One region of the Streptomyces griseiscabiei genome, then DNA from elsewhere that is predicted to be linked to it. Evidence: riboswitches for the same ligand, from Rfam matches in the RefSeq annotation. Region 1 holds a riboswitch; the other holds the start of a gene.
What was found. Region 1 has a riboswitch for cobalamin ahead of metE (5-methyltetrahydropteroyltriglutamate--homocysteine S-methyltransferase). Riboswitches for the same ligand answer to the same signal wherever they lie in the genome.

Region 1 (7,418 bases):
CTGCTCCAGCCCCGCCTCGGCCGCCTTCGACATCCACGTCAGCAGGTCCCCGTAGAGCGGCGAGTCGGTGCCGGTCTGCGGGCGGGCCAGCGTGCGGCGTACGAACGTGCCCAGCCCCGGCCGGGGTTCGACCAGGTCCTCACGCTCCAGCTCGCGGTACGCCTTGAGGACGGTGTTCGGGTTGACCGCGCTGGTCTCGGCGACGTCCTTGGCGGTCGGCAGCCGGTCGCCCGGCACCAACACGCCCAGCCGCAGCGCCTGTTTGGTCTGCTGCACGATCTGCTGGAAGGCGGGGACGCCGCTCCGCCTGTCGATGCGGTACTCCACGACCACCCCCTTCATCATTCCACTACTTGATTAGTGGAATGATGATGGAGGGATGCGCGGACGGTTGTCAACGAGATCCGGGAAGCGGGCGTGGCGGAGTCGGAGTTGCCCACAGGGACCGGAGGTGGCGCCGGGGTCGGCGCGGAGGGCGCGGTTCAGCGAACCGGCGTCGGGAGGGCGTCGACCCGCCCCGTCATGGACGCGAGTCGCTCATGGCTCCGGCACGAACTCACCCCGATGGGCCGCACCCGAGGTCGGGTGCGGCCACCGGGCCTACGACTCCCGCGAAGGCCGACCGCCTGCCGCTCTGGGCGGGGTGAACACATAGAGGTCGAGGATGTCGGGGCAGGGGGCGACACCGGGGCCGCCGGCCCGTACCCAGGCGACGATGTCCTCGGTGGCGTCGGTGTCGTTGACGAGGCCCAGCCAGACCGGGCGGGCACCGGCCGCCCGTGCGGTGGCGGAGGGCTGGACGACGACCACGTTGGCGTGTTCGCAGACGTCGAGGCAGTCCGAGACGCGCACGGGGATGTTCTCGGTCAGGTGCGCGACCTGCTGGTCGTGATCGACTCCGGGCACCTTCGGGGTTCCGCAGCAGCAGTCCCGGCAGACGACGACGCGGCTGGGCGCCGGTGCGGCGGGGGCGTGCTCGGTACGTCGTTCCTCAGGTCGAGGTGGGCGTGGCGGCATCGCTCGTCAGGCTCCTCTCGCGGGAATTCCCTCGCGGACCGGGTGAGGCAGGATCAGGACCGGACCTGATCGTGGTCTTGTCACCGGGGTGGCCGAGGGTGGCCGGGTGACCGGCGGCGGAGAGGGGGCGAAGGTACGGAACACGGGCGTGCCTCGGGGGTCGGGGCTCGTTCGCGGAGCCTGGCCTGCGGACGTCCCTCCGCGCGGGGGCACGGAGGTGCCAGCAGGTCTTCGGACTCGGGTTCGTCCGGTCGGGGCGCCTTCCCGGTCTCCCAGTGGCGTGCGTGCCCCGCCCGTCCCCCTCACCGCTGCGCGTCAGTTCCGGATTCGCACCGGATTCCCTGGCCTCGGATGTGGCTCGGCTGGCCCGATGAGGCTATCAATATCGCCGTACGCACCGGGGCCCTGCCCGGCTCGCCCCGGCCGTCCCGGTGCCGGCGGACCGCGCGGAGGGTCCGCAAATGGAGCTGACCGTCGGGCATTTCGGTGCCGACACCCCGTATGGTGGCCGCAGCAGCTGGTTCGCCCCGTCCGCCAGGCGGGGTGTCGCAAGAGGGAACCCGGTGGGAATCCGGGACTGCCCCGCAGCGGTGAGTGGGAGCGACCGCCGTCATACGCACTGGGTCCGACGTACCGGACCTGGGAAGCGACGGCCAGTAGGTGTCCACCGGGAGACCGGAGGGCGTGCCCGCGAGTCCGAAGACCTGCCAACTGCCCGTGCGCGGACCACTCCGTGCGCGGATACCCCGGTGACCTCGTGGGCGGGTCGGCGTACATACCAGACGGAACGACCGTGCCGTTGTCGCGCGGGGGCGTCGCCGTCCGGTTCGTCATCCCTTCGCGCTCTCGTCCCGTCTCCGGGATCTCAGGGAATCGTCTCGCGAAGGAGATCTCCGTGACCAGCAGGACCGCAGCCGCGGCAGCACGGGCCACCGTGTACGGCTACCCCCGCCAGGGCCCGGACCGGGAACTGAAGAAGGCGATCGAGGGCTACTGGAAGGGCCGCGTCACCGCCGACGCCCTCCGCTCCACCGCCACCGGTCTCCGTGCCGCCGCCTGGCGGCAGCTCGCCGACGCCGGCATCCACGAGGTGCCCACCGGCGACTTCTCGTACTACGACCATGTGCTCGACACCACCGTCATGGTGGGCGCGATCCCCGAGCGGCACCGCTCCGCCGTCGAGGCGGACGCACTGGCCGGCTACTTCGCGATGGCCCGCGGCACCCGGGACGTGGCGCCGCTGGAGATGACGAAGTGGTTCGACACCAACTACCACTATCTGGTGCCCGAGCTGGGTCCCGGCACCGTCTTCACCGCGAACTCCGGCAAGCCGGTCGCGGAACTGAAGGAGGCCCTCGCTCTCGGCCTGACCGCGCGGCCGGTCCTGGTCGGCCCCGTCACCTATCTGCTCCTCGCCAAGCCCGCGCCCGGGGTGGCCGCCGACTTCGAGCCGCTCACCCTTCTGGACCGGCTGCTGCCGGTGTACGCCGAGATCCTCTCCGATCTGCGCGCGGCCGGCGCCGAGTGGGTACAGCTGGACGAGCCCGCCCTCGTGCAGGACCGCACCCCGGCCGAACTGAACGCCGCCGCCCGCGCCTACCGCGAGCTCGGCGCGCTCACCGACCGGCCGAAGCTGCTGATCGCCTCCTACTTCGACCGGCTCGGCGACGCCCTTCCGGTCCTGGCCAAGGCTCCTGTCGAGGGGCTCGCCCTGGACTTCACCGACGGTGCCGCCGCCCACCTCGACGCCCTGGCCGCCGTCGGCGGACTGCCGGGCAAGCGGCTGGTGGCCGGTGTCGTCGACGGCCGCAACATCTGGATCAACGACCTGTCGAAGTCGCTGTCCACCCTCGGCACCCTGCTGGGCCTGGCCGACCGGGTCGATGTCTCCGCCTCCTGCTCCCTGCTCCATGTGCCGCTCGACGCGGCGGTGGAGCGGGACATCGAGCCGCAGGTGCTGCGCTGGCTGGCCTTCGCCCGGCAGAAGACAGCGGAGATCGTCACCCTCGCCCAGGGCCTCGGCCGGGGCACCGACTCCATCGCCGCCGAACTCGCCGCCAACCGCGCCGACCTGGCCTCCCGCGCGAGGTCACCGATCACCCGCGACCCGGCCGTACGCGACCGTGCCCGGGCGGTCACCGGCGCGGACATCCGCCGCTCCCAGCCGTACGCCGAACGCGCCGTCGCACAGCGCGCCCATCTCGGGCTGCCGTTGCTGCCGACCACGACCATCGGATCGTTCCCGCAGACCGGCGAACTGCGGGTCGCGCGGGCGGATCTGCGCGCCGGACGGATCGACACCGCCGGATACGAGGAGCGTGTAAGGGCGGAGATCCAGGAGGTGATCTCCTTCCAGGAGAAGGCCGGGCTGGACGTCCTGGTGCACGGCGAGGCCGAACGCAACGACATGGTCCAGTACTTCGCCGAGCGGTTGACGGGGTACCTGGCCACGCGGCACGGCTGGGTCCAGTCCTACGGCACCCGCTACGTCCGCCCGCCGATCCTGGCCGGCGACATCTCCCGCCCCGAACCGATGACGGTCCGCTGGACGACCTACGCCCAGTCCCTCACCGCACGCCCGGTCAAGGGCATGCTCACCGGGCCGGTCACCATGCTCGCCTGGTCCTTCGTCCGCGACGACCAGCCCCTCGGCGACACCGCCCGCCAGGTCGCTCTCGCCCTGCGCGACGAGGTGAACGACCTTGAGGCGGCCGGGAGTTCGGTGATCCAGGTCGACGAGCCCGCGCTGCGGGAGACGCTCCCGCTGCGCGCCGCCGACCGCCCGGCCTATCTCGCGTGGGCCACGGAGGCGTTCCGGCTCACCACCGCAGGAGTGCGGCCTGACACCCAGATCCACACGCACATGTGCTACGCCGAGTTCGGCGACATCGTCCAGGCCATCGACGACCTCGACGCCGACGTCATCAGTCTGGAGGCCGCCCGCTCGCACATGCAGGTCGCCCGTGAACTCGCCGCCCACGGCTATCCCCGGGAGGCCGGACCCGGTGTGTACGACATCCACTCCCCGCGCGTCCCGAGCGCCGAGGAGGCCGCCGACCTGCTGCGCACCGGGCTGAAGGCCATCCCCGCCGAACGTCTGTGGGTCAACCCCGACTGCGGCCTCAAGACCCGCGACTGGCCCGAGACCCGCGCCTCCCTGGAGAACCTGGTCACCGCCGCGCGCACGCTCCGGGACGAACTGCCGGCCACCTGACCCGGGGGCGGTCGGAGCCGTAGTCCCCAGTGGGCCGGGATGCCACAGGCGCCCCGGCCCACGTGCCGACCTGCACTCATGGAGCCGTGCAGCAGCTTGGGGCGGCGCTATTGGGGGCAGCCGCCGGCGCACTGGGCGGTGAACTCCCCCGCACCGGCCGGGAGACGGGATGCCTCCCATGGCTGCGGCTCGGTGGGGGCGGTGCGGCCGGGCCCGGCCGCGGAGGCGGCGGGCGCGAAACCCAGGGTGAGTGCGACGGCGGCCAGCAGACCGGCGGACAGCCGAGCAACAGCGCGCATCATGATCTCCTCCGGCCGGATGCCGACGGCCGTGTCAGGCCGACCTGTTCCATGGTCGCCGACTCCTCGGGCGCGCCACAACCTCTAGGCGGTCGCGGGCGTGGCGGGCCAGTCCCCGCGGTCCACCAGGTCCAGGACGAGGGCGGCGATGTTCCACGCGTCGTCCTCGCCTCGGTGATGGCGTCCTTCGAGCGGCAGTCCGGCGATCTGCAAGGCGTGGTCCATGCCGGGTTTCCTGCGCAGCCCGTAGGACTCGGCGAACACACCCTTGGCGTTGGTGTGGGTGCGCTCCGTCGGATAGCCGAAGGGGTAGGCCACTCCGTCGGCCTGGCTCTGCCGGGCGAACTGCCGGCGGTCGTACTCGCCCCAGCTCGCCCAGGGGCGCTCGCCCGCCCCGTACTCCTCGACCAGGATCCGGCACGCCTCCGCGAACGTGACGCCCCGCTCCACCTCCGCCTGTGTCAGTCCGGTCAGTTCGGTGCAGAAGTCGCTCACCGCCGACCGCGCGGGGCGTACCAGGACACGGTGGCGGGAGGCTCGGCGCCGTGCCGTCACGTCCACGACCGTCAGACCGATCTCGATGATCTCGTTCACCGAGCCGGGCGGCGGCTGCCCGTCCCAGCAGGTGGCTTCGACATCGATGACGTTGAGCAGGGCGGATTCCTGGTGCATGGAGCCGAGGGTAGGGATACGCACCTGGATCACGCACCTCAATATGTCCGCCGACGACCGGCTTTCGTGTTCTGTTTGTTCCGTGACAGGGAAACAGCGAGACCGGGAGACAACGAGCATGCGGGCGGACGTCTCCGAGGTGTGTCAGTCTGCCGCCGAGCGCTTGGCCGGGCCGGACATCGACGCACACCGCGCCGCGTTGCGGGAGTTGGAGGTACTGGCCCAGGAGCATCCCGCGCAGCGGCGCCCCGTGGCCGACGTCGTGTGCCGCTACCTGCGGGGCGCGGTCGGGAGATGTGGCGGCAGTTCCGTCGGCCTGGGGGCGGAGGCAGCGGCTGCATCGCCCACGGCCGCGGCCGATGCGGCCGCTGCGTTGCTCGCCAACCTGGCACGCCGACGTCCGGTCACGGACGAGGCCCCAACAATCGACCTCGACATCGACCTCACCGGCGCGGTACTGCCGGACGTCGACTTCAGCGGCTGTCGTTTCGGGCGGGTCCGCTGCGCGGACGCCCACTTCCGTGGCGCGGGTGTGTTCGACGGCGCTCGCTTCGCCGGGGAAGCCCTGTTCGAGAGGGCGGTCTTCGAGGGCGACGCGTGCTTCACGGGTGTCCGGTTCGGTGACACGGCTGTGTTCGGGCGTACGAGGTTCCGGGCGGGCGCCGACTTCACGGGCGCCCGCTTCCAGGGGACGGCCTGGTTCGGCCGGGGCGAGGAGGCGCTGCCCGAGGACGAGGCGGCGTGGGAGGAGGTCGAGACATGGCGTCCCGTCGCCTGGGACGAGCGCGGCGAGGACGACCCGCTCTGGCCCCTGGCCGTGCTGGAGGAGGACTACCAGAGCTGGGAGGAGGGCGGCGACGGGGCACGGTTCAGCGGCCGGGTGTCGTTCGCTGACGTCCGGTTCGAGAGGGCCGCCTGGTTCTGGAAGGCGCGCTTCGGCGGTGCGGCGCTGTTCCAGCGGGCCGTCTTCGGTGGACGGGTCCATCTTGTGCAGCCTACGGTCGACCTCACCGGCGCCAGGCTCTCCGGAACCACCCATGCCGAGGAACAGGTCTGGCCCCTCGGCTGGACCTCGGCAGCGCCGGAGGCCGAGAAGGCGAGCCACAGGCACCTGATCCCCGACGAGTCCGTCGCTCCGTACCACCGCCATCTCGCCGACGCCGACCCCGAGGTCCGTCTCACGGGACTGCGCATCCTCGGCGAACTCGGGGACACCGACCCCCGGTTCAGGCAGCGTGTGGTGGACCACGTCTGCGCGTATCTGCGGACGCCGCCCGCTTTCGACGTCACCTCCGACGTCTTCGCGCTCACCCCCTCCCAGTTCGGCGAAGCACGAACCCGGCGGGACGCTCAGCGGCTGCTCGCCGACCGTACGCGCCCCGCCGCCGACCGGCCCTTCTGGGAGGACATACGTCTACGGCTCTCCGGAGCCACACTGGTCGACTTCGACGCGAGCGGATGCCGGCTGGCTCACGGGGACTTCACTGGTACGCAGTTCCACGGCAGGACGTCGTTCGCGGGCGCCTCGTTCGGCGAGGTGTCGTTCAGCCTGCCCCACACGCGGGAGGGGCGCGCCTCCTTCCACGGCCCGGCCGACTTCTCCGGTGCGCGGCTCTCCCACTGGATGCTGCGGCACTGCGTCTTCCACACGGACGACTCCGTACGCGCGACCGGAGCCGCCCAGGATCTGGTCCGGATGCTGCTGGGAGCCAGGGGCACCTCGGCCCCCGCCGACGTCACCACCGGCTTCCGGAAGGCACTCCTGACGGCCGGTTCGGAGACCCCCGACAATCTCGCCTGCGTCGAGCACCTGGAGTACGGCACGGTGCCGGGGCCCCCGTACGCCCCTGAGCGGGAGAGGGCAGGGCTGAGGATCGCCGGCACCGACATCCTGGTCTCCGACGTGGCGGCGCGGATCGAGGACTCCCCCGTCCCGCCCTCCGTCGCCGAGCACTTTCCCGAACTCACCCCGGAGCGATGGTCCGCCGCCACCCGCGTCATCACCCTTCTCCTGGGCGCACTCGAAGCGGACTGACCCACGACGGCTGCCTCGACGTCCTGCGGACAGTCAGGCGGGTCGGCCTGGTTCGAGGAGCGGTTCGGCTCTGTCCGGCTCGGCTCGGCGATAGCCTGCGTCCTCATGATGCGCATTTGGATCCCGCCGACGCTGCTCGCACTCAGCGGCGCAGCCCTCGCGACCGGGCAGTTCCTGAGGG
Region 2 (7,418 bases), on a different contig from region 1:
GACCCCTCCGGCGCCACGGCCCCCCTGCTCGGCATCGAGGCCGATGTCTCCGACGACGCCTCCGTACGGGCCGCCGTCGCGGAGGCCGCCCAGCGGCTCGGCGGCCTCGACATCCTCGTCAACAACGCGGGCATCGGCGCCCAGGGCACCGTCGAGGACAACCCCGACCTGCAGTGGCATCGCGTCCTCGACGTCAACGTCCTCGGCATGGTCCGCACCAGCCGGGCCGCGCTGCCGCATCTGCGGAGGTCGTCCCACGCGGCGATCGTCAACACCTGCTCCATCGCCGCCACCGCCGGTCTGCCGCAGCGCGCCCTGTACTCCGCCAGCAAGGGCGCGGTCCTCTCGCTGACCCTGGCGATGGCCGCCGACCACGTCCGCGAGGGCGTCCGCGTCAACTGCGTCAACCCCGGCACCGCCGACACCCCCTGGGTCGGCCGGCTCCTCGACGCCGCCGACGACCCCGAGGCCGAACGCGCCGCCCTCAACGCCCGCCAGCCCCTGGGCCGGCTGGTCACCGCCGACGAGGTCGCCGCCGCCATCGTCTACCTCGCGAGCCCCGCCGCCGCCTCCGTCACCGGCACCGCCCTCGCCGTCGACGGCGGGATGCAGGGCCTCAGGCTCCGCCCGGCGACCTCATGAGGAGCACGACCCTCGGCCGCACCGACGTCCGCGTCACCGAACTGGCCTACGGCGCCGCCGGCATCGGCAACCTCTTCCGCCCGGTGCCGGACGAGGAGGCCGCCGCCGCGCTGGACGCCGCCTGGGACGCCGGGATCCGCACCTTCGACACGGCACCCCACTACGGCCTCGGCCTCTCCGAACGCCGCCTCGGCGCCGCGCTCCGGGGCCGCCCCCGGGAGTCGTACACGATCTCCACCAAGGTCGGCCGGCTGCTGGTGCCCGCCGACGGGGACGGCGACGACCTCGCCGACGGCTTCGCCGTTCCCGCCACCCACCTCCGGGTCTGGGACTTCAGCGCCGACGGCGTCCTGCGCTCCCTGGAGGCCAGCCTCGAACGGCTCGGCCTCGACCGGGTGGACGTCGTCCTCCTCCACGACCCCGACGACCACGCCGAACAGGCCCTCGACGAGGCCTACCCGGCACTCGAACGGCTGCGCGGCGAAGGCGTCGTCGGCGCGATCGGCGTCGGCATGAACCAGTCCGCCCTGCCCGCCCGCTTCCTGCGCGAGACCGACATCGACGTCGTCCTCCTCGCCGGCCGCTACACCCTCCTGGAACAGACGGGCCTCGCCGACCTGCTCCCCGAGGCCACCGACCGGGGCCGTAGTGTCCTCATCGGCGGCGTCTTCAACTCCGGCCTGCTCACCGACCCCAGGCCGGGCTCCACCTATGACTACGCGCCCGCCCCGGAACCCGTACTCGAACGGGCCCTGCGCCTGAAGGCGGTCACCGAACGCCACGGGGTGCCCCTGCGCGCCGCCGCCCTCCGCTTCCCCCTCGGTCACCCGGCCGTCGCGAGCGTCCTCACCGGCGCCCGCTCGCCCGCCGAGGTCCACGACACCGTGGAGCAGTCCCGGCTCCCCGTACCGGCCGCTCTCTGGGACGAGTTGCGCGCGGAGGGCCTGCTCGCCCCGAACACCCCCGTCCCGCCGCCGAATCAGCCGTAGTGAAGGAGCCGTCGTGAAGGAGACGTCGTGAGGGTCGCCCTGCACACCAAGGTCCGCGCCGACCGCGTCGAGGAGTACGAGGCGGCCCACCGGGAGGTCCCCGAGGAGCTGACCACCGCCATCCGCGCCGCCGGGGTGAGCGCGTGGACGATCTGGCGCAGCGGCACCGACCTCTTCCATCTGCTGGAGGTCGAGGACTACGCCGCGATGATCGCCGAACTGGAGAAGCTGCCGGTCAACATCGCCTGGCAGGCCCGGATGGCCGACCTCCTCGACGTCGTCCACGACTACTCGGCGGAGGGCTCCGACGCCGGGCTGCCCGTGGTGTGGGAACTGTGACCGGCGCCCACCCGGCCCCGGGCGTCGTCGACGCCCACCACCACGTCTGGGACCTCTCCGTCCGCGACCAGGACTGGATCACCGGCCCCGAACTCGCCCCGCTGCGCCGCGACTTCGCCCTCGGCGACCTGGAGCCGGAGGCGCGTGCCGCCGGGGTCACCGCCACGGTCCTGGTGCAGACGATCACCGTGCCCGAGGAGACCCCCGAGTTCCTGGCCCTGGCCGCCGGCAGCGACCTGGTCGCCGGGGTCGTCGGCTGGACCGACCTCACCGCGCCCGATGTCGCCGAGACCCTCGCCGGGCTGCGCGAAGGCCCCGGCGGCGAGCATCTGGTGGGCATCCGCCACCAGGTGCAGGGCGAACCCGACCCCCGCTGGCTGGTCCGCCCGGACGTCCTGCGCGGTCTGTCCGCCGTCGCCGGGGCGGGGCTCGGCTACGACCTCCTGGTCAAACCCCACCAGCTCCCGGCCGCCGTGGAGGCGGCGGCCCGGCTCCCCGAACTCGCCTTCGTCCTCGACCATGTGGCCAAGCCGCCCATCGCCTCGGGCGAACTGGAGCCGTGGGCGGGGGAGTTGCGACAGCTGGCCGCGCTCCCCAACACCTTCTGCAAGCTCTCCGGCCTGGTCACCGAGGCGGACTGGAGGACCTGGTCCGTCGCCGACCTCGCCCCGTACGCCGACATCGTGCTGGACGCCTTCGGCCCCGACCGGCTGATGTTCGGCTCCGACTGGCCCGTCTGCCGGCTCGCGGCGGACTACGCCCACGTCCTCGACACGGCCCACGAGTTGACGTCCGGACTGAGCGCGGCCGAACGGCACGAGGTCTTCGCGGGCACCGCCGTCCGCGTCTACGGCCTGCGGACCTGAGCCACGGCGGCCAGCTCCTCCGGCGTACGCGGCCCGGCCTCCTCCTCACCCAACAGCCCCTGTTCCCGCAGGTGTTGAGCGACGGCGATGCCCCACGGCAGCCGCAGTCCCGCCTGCCCGAGGAGATCCGTACGGGCGAGCATGGCGGCCACCGGGCCGGTGCGCGCGCCGGACGGGGTGAGCAGTGCCGCGTCGTCGGCCCAGCGCAGGGCGAGGTCGACGTCGTGGGTGGCCATCACGACGGTGGTGCCGGACCGGCGCAGCCCGTCCAGGGTGGCGAGGAGCCGCTCCTGCCCGTCGGGGTCGAGTCCGGCGGTCGGCTCGTCCAGGATCAGCACACGGGGCCGCATCGCGACCGCGCCCGCGATGGCGGTCCGCTTGCGCTGGCCGTAGGAGAGCAGATGGGTGGGCCGGTCGGCGAGCGCGGCGATCCCGAGGGCGCCGAGCGCCTCGTCCACCCGGGCCCGGACCTGCGCGTCGGACAGCCCGAGGTTGAGCGGCCCGAACGACACGTCCTGCGCCACGGACGCCGCGAACAGCTGGTCGTCCGGGTCCTGCACCACCAGCTGCACCGTCGTCCGCAGCCGGGTCAGCCCCTTGCGGTCGTACGTCACCGCCCGCCCCTCGACCGCCAACTCGCCGGTCCGGGGCCGCAGTCCACCGCTGAGCAGCCGCATCAGCGTCGTCTTGCCGCTGCCGTTGCGGCCCAGCAGGGCGAGCGCGCGTCCCTCCGGCACCGCGAAGTCGAGGTCGCTGAGCACGGGCGGCCCGTCCTCGTACGCGAAGGACGCGCCCCGCAGGGAGACCAGCACGGGCTCGCTCATGTCAGCGGCCTTTCCAGGACGAATCCAGTACGAGGGTGAGAGCGGCCACGGCCCCGAGCAGGGCCACGCTCGCCGTGGTGAAGCGGGCGGAGATCCGTGCCTCGGGGACCAGGACGCGCAGGGTGCCGTCGTAGCCCCGCCCCGCCAGTCCCGTCTGCAGGCGAGCCGCCCGGTCGAAGGCCCGGACGAACGCGGTGGCGCCGAGTCCGCCGAGCGAACGCCAGGTGGCCGCCCGGGTGGTGTGCCCGAGCCGGGCCGCCTGCGCCTCCCGGATCCGGCGCACGGAGTCCAGGAGGAGGAAGCTCATCCGGTACGTGACCAGTGCCACGTCCACGACGGGCGCGGGCACCCCGGCCTTCACCAGGCGCGGCAGCAGGTCCGACATGGGGGTGGTGAACGCGAACAGCAGGACGCCGAGGGAGGCCGCCGAGGTGCGCAGCAGCAGTTCCCCGGCGCGGACCGGTCCGCCGTCGGCCAGGGTCACGAACCCGTCGGGCCCGCCGACCTGGACGAGCAGCGGCAGCGCCCCGGTCACACAGAAACCCAGCGGCACCCGGTAGGCCCGCCACAGCCGGCGCCCCGGCACCCCGGCCGGGCCCAGCAGCACCACGAGCGCGGTCAGCAGGACCAGGGCCGCGCCCGGCCAGGGCGGCAGGGAGATCGCGAGCACGGTGAGGCCGAGCCCGAGCACGGCCTTGTCCACGGGATGGCGGCGGCGCCAGCGACTGCTGTGCGCCGCCGCGTCGATCGGCAGCACGAGGCGTCAGACCCGCCCGGCGGGGGACTCCCCGGCACCGGCACCGCTGGTCGAGCTGTCGTCACCGGCGCCCGCCAGCCCGGCCAGGGCCCGTGCCTCGCCCTGGCGCCGGCCCCGGTGGATGCCGAAGTAGTACGCGAGGACGCCCGCGCCGAGCGCGGCCTGCAGCGCGAACAGGGCCGACTCGATCTCACCGGACGGCGGCTCGTACAGCGGCGAGAACCACGGCTCGTAGTCCGGCTCGATCTCCGTGATCGCGGTCTCCGCCTCGGCGTCGGCGCCCGCGAAGGGCTCCTCCTTGTGGTCGCCGAGGCCGAGGGCCAGCGGCAGGACGGCGAGCGCGGCCACGACGAGCAGCAGCAGGGCGTTGATCTTCGTGTTCTTGCTCATCGTCTTCTTGTTCATCGGGCCACCGCCCCGGTCTCGGTCTCGGTCGCGGTCTCGGTGCGGTCGCGCTTGCCGGTCAGGAGCACGCCGAGCCGGGTCAGTTCGCCCTTGCTCGACTGCACCAGCAGCCGCATCACCAGCACCGTGAGCAGGCCCTCGCTGATCGCCAGCGGGATCTGGGTGACGGCGAAGATGGAGCCGAACTTGCCGAGCGCGCCCAGGAAACCGCTGCTCGGGTCGGGGAACGCGAGCGCCAGCTGCACGCTGGTGACGCAGTAGGTGACCAGGTCGGCGACGAACGCGCCGAAGAACACGGTGACCATCAGCGGCACGTCGAACCGCCGCAGCAGCCGGTAGATGCCGTACCCCGCCCAGGGGCCGGCGATCGCCATCGAGAAGACGTTGGCGCCGAGCGTGGTCAGCCCGCCGTGCGCGAGCAGCAGTGCCTGGAAGAGCAGGGTGATGGTGCCCAGGACCGCCATGATCGGTGGCCGGAACAGGATGGCGCCGAGTCCGGTGCCGGTGGGGTGGGAACAACTCCCGGTGACCGAAGGCAGCTTCAGTGCGGACAGGACGAAGGTGAAGGCACCGGAGGCACCGAGCAGCAGGGTGCTCTCGGGGTGCTCCTTGACCTCACGGGTGAGTGCCCGGACTCCGTGGACGACGAATGGCGCGGACGCGACGCCCCAGGCGATCGCGTGCGCCGGAGGAAGGAAACCCTCGGCTATGTGCATGGCTCAGCAGACCCTCTCCAGCACCTCGTGGATGGTTGACGCGCCTTGGCCGGTCTCCTGGCTTACGGGTACCACCGTCCGTGCTCCGCCTTCCCGGGTCCGAGGACCCAGTGGCTGTCCGTGAGGACCAGAGCCGGACTTCCCGATCACAGTGGCGAGGGCCGCACCGGCATGACACCGGATTTCCCGTTCACCAAGGCGTGGTGACAGTAGTGCCCAGATAAGGACGCTGACAAGCGGAGACGAGGGGCGCGCGGGCGCCGTGGAACAGCTCACACCACGGCGCACGCCCCACCGTCCCCACCCCGCGCACGAGCGCGTCCCCGGTGGCGGCGGTTGGCCGGAACCGATCGCACACCTGGTCGCCCTTGGCCACAGGTCCTGCCCTGCGCTTGAATTCACCCTTCACACCGTCGGCACAGGGAGTCCGCAGTGCACCGCCCGACCTTGGTACGCAGTTCGCGCCGTCTCGGCGTTCTCACCGCAGCCGCGCTCGCGGTCGCCGTCGCCACCGCGGGGCCGGCCGCGGCCCACGCGGAGGTCGAGGCGGAGGGCGCCCGCGCCCTCGACCAGAACGTCGACCTCACCTTCTCCGCCGAGTCGGAGTCGGCCTCCGCCGGCATCACCAAGGTGGAGGTGATCCTGCCCAAGGGCCTCGTCCCCGCCGACCTCACCTACAAGGAGGGCCCGGACGGGTGGAAGTTCGCCCCCACCGACCGGGGCTACACGGTGTCCGGCACCAAACTCGCGGTGGGCGAGGACGTCGAGTACGTGGTCACCGTACGGCAGTTGCCCGACGCGAAGTCGCTGGTGTTCAAGACCCTCCAGTCGTACAGCGACGGCAAGGTGGACCGCTGGATCGAACTGGAGGAGGAGGCGGAGGGCGACGGCCACGGCCACGGTCACCCGGCGCCCCGCCTGGACCTCAAGGCCGCCGCGCCCGGCGCCGAGGTCGTGAGCCCCACCCCCTCGGCGGACCCCACGACGGCTCCGCCCTCCCCCTCGCCCGAGAAGAGCGCCGAGGCCGCCACGCCGTCGGCGGAGGCCGCGGCGGACAGCACCGACGGCGACGACGGCGGCTCCCTGGCGGTCCCCCTCGGCATCGGCGCGGTGGTCCTGCTCGCGCTCGGCGGGGGCGCGTGGTGGTACCGGTCCCGCCGGAGCGGCACCACCACCTGAGGAGCCCGGGCCGTACGCCCGACGACGGCTGAGCCGAAACCCGCAGGTCACATCGCTGGACTGATGTACGACCCGCCGGGGTAGCCCTTACCTGCAATCAATGTGCAACAGCACTTCAGGCGCAGCAAGGGTGTGAGGCTCATGACGTCCCGACCGATACGAGGTGCCGCCGTCGCGGCGGCGGTGGCCCTCGGCGCCACCGCCTGCTCGGCGCCCGGCGGTGGCACCGACGGCGGCGGCCCGGCCGACTCCGTCGTGATCGGGGTGGCGTCCGAGCCGGACACCCTCAGCCCGCTCCTCGGCTACGGCAAGGACGGCAACTCGAAGATCTTCGACGGGCTGCTGGCCCGGGACGCCGACCTGGAACTGAGACCCGCCCTGGCGAAGGCGCTGCCCCAAGTGGCCGACGGCGGCCGGACGTACACCTACACCCTCCGCGAGAACGTCAAGTTCAGCGACGGCGAACCCCTGACCTCCGCCGACGTGGTCTTCACCTACCGGACCGTGCTGGACGCGAAGACCAACAACACCGCCCGCAGCGAACTCGACGCCGTCAAGGAGGTCCGGGCGGACGGCGACGACAAGGTCGTCTTCACCCTCGACTACCCCTACGCGCCCTTCGCCGGCCGCACGGTCCTGCCGATCGTCCCCGCACACATCGCGGGGAAGCAGGACCCCAACACCGGCTCCTTCAACACCGA

Region 2: another riboswitch for cobalamin. It lies ahead of J8M51_RS07865 (energy-coupling factor ABC transporter permease); the one in region 1 lies ahead of metE (5-methyltetrahydropteroyltriglutamate--homocysteine S-methyltransferase).

The regions. Positions count from the first base shown of each region.
Region 1 covers NZ_JAGJBZ010000002.1:3,403,176-3,410,593, reverse strand. Annotated here, with positions in the region: gene J8M51_RS31905 (GntR family transcriptional regulator) at 1-345, opposite strand, end outside; gene J8M51_RS31900 (hypothetical protein) at 601-1,017, opposite strand; cobalamin riboswitch at 1,223-1,399, opposite strand; cobalamin riboswitch at 1,532-1,731, shown strand; gene metE (5-methyltetrahydropteroyltriglutamate--homocysteine S-methyltransferase) at 1,913-4,231, shown strand; gene J8M51_RS31890 (hypothetical protein) at 4,339-4,530, opposite strand; gene J8M51_RS31885 (3'-5' exonuclease) at 4,615-5,202, opposite strand; gene J8M51_RS31880 (pentapeptide repeat-containing protein) at 5,321-7,237, shown strand; gene J8M51_RS31875 (glutaredoxin domain-containing protein) at 7,343-7,418, shown strand, end outside.
Region 2 covers NZ_JAGJBZ010000001.1:1,799,805-1,807,222, reverse strand. Annotated here, with positions in the region: gene J8M51_RS07900 (SDR family NAD(P)-dependent oxidoreductase) at 1-642, shown strand, start outside; gene J8M51_RS07895 (aldo/keto reductase) at 639-1,631, shown strand; gene J8M51_RS07890 (L-rhamnose mutarotase) at 1,659-1,970, shown strand; gene J8M51_RS07885 (amidohydrolase family protein) at 1,967-2,836, shown strand; gene J8M51_RS07880 (energy-coupling factor ABC transporter ATP-binding protein) at 2,818-3,660, opposite strand; gene cbiQ (cobalt ECF transporter T component CbiQ) at 3,662-4,417, opposite strand; gene J8M51_RS07870 (energy-coupling factor ABC transporter substrate-binding protein) at 4,424-4,807, opposite strand; gene J8M51_RS07865 (energy-coupling factor ABC transporter permease) at 4,819-5,538, opposite strand; cobalamin riboswitch at 5,569-5,751, opposite strand; gene J8M51_RS07860 (DUF1775 domain-containing protein) at 5,971-6,717, shown strand; gene J8M51_RS07855 (ABC transporter substrate-binding protein) at 6,859-7,418, shown strand, end outside.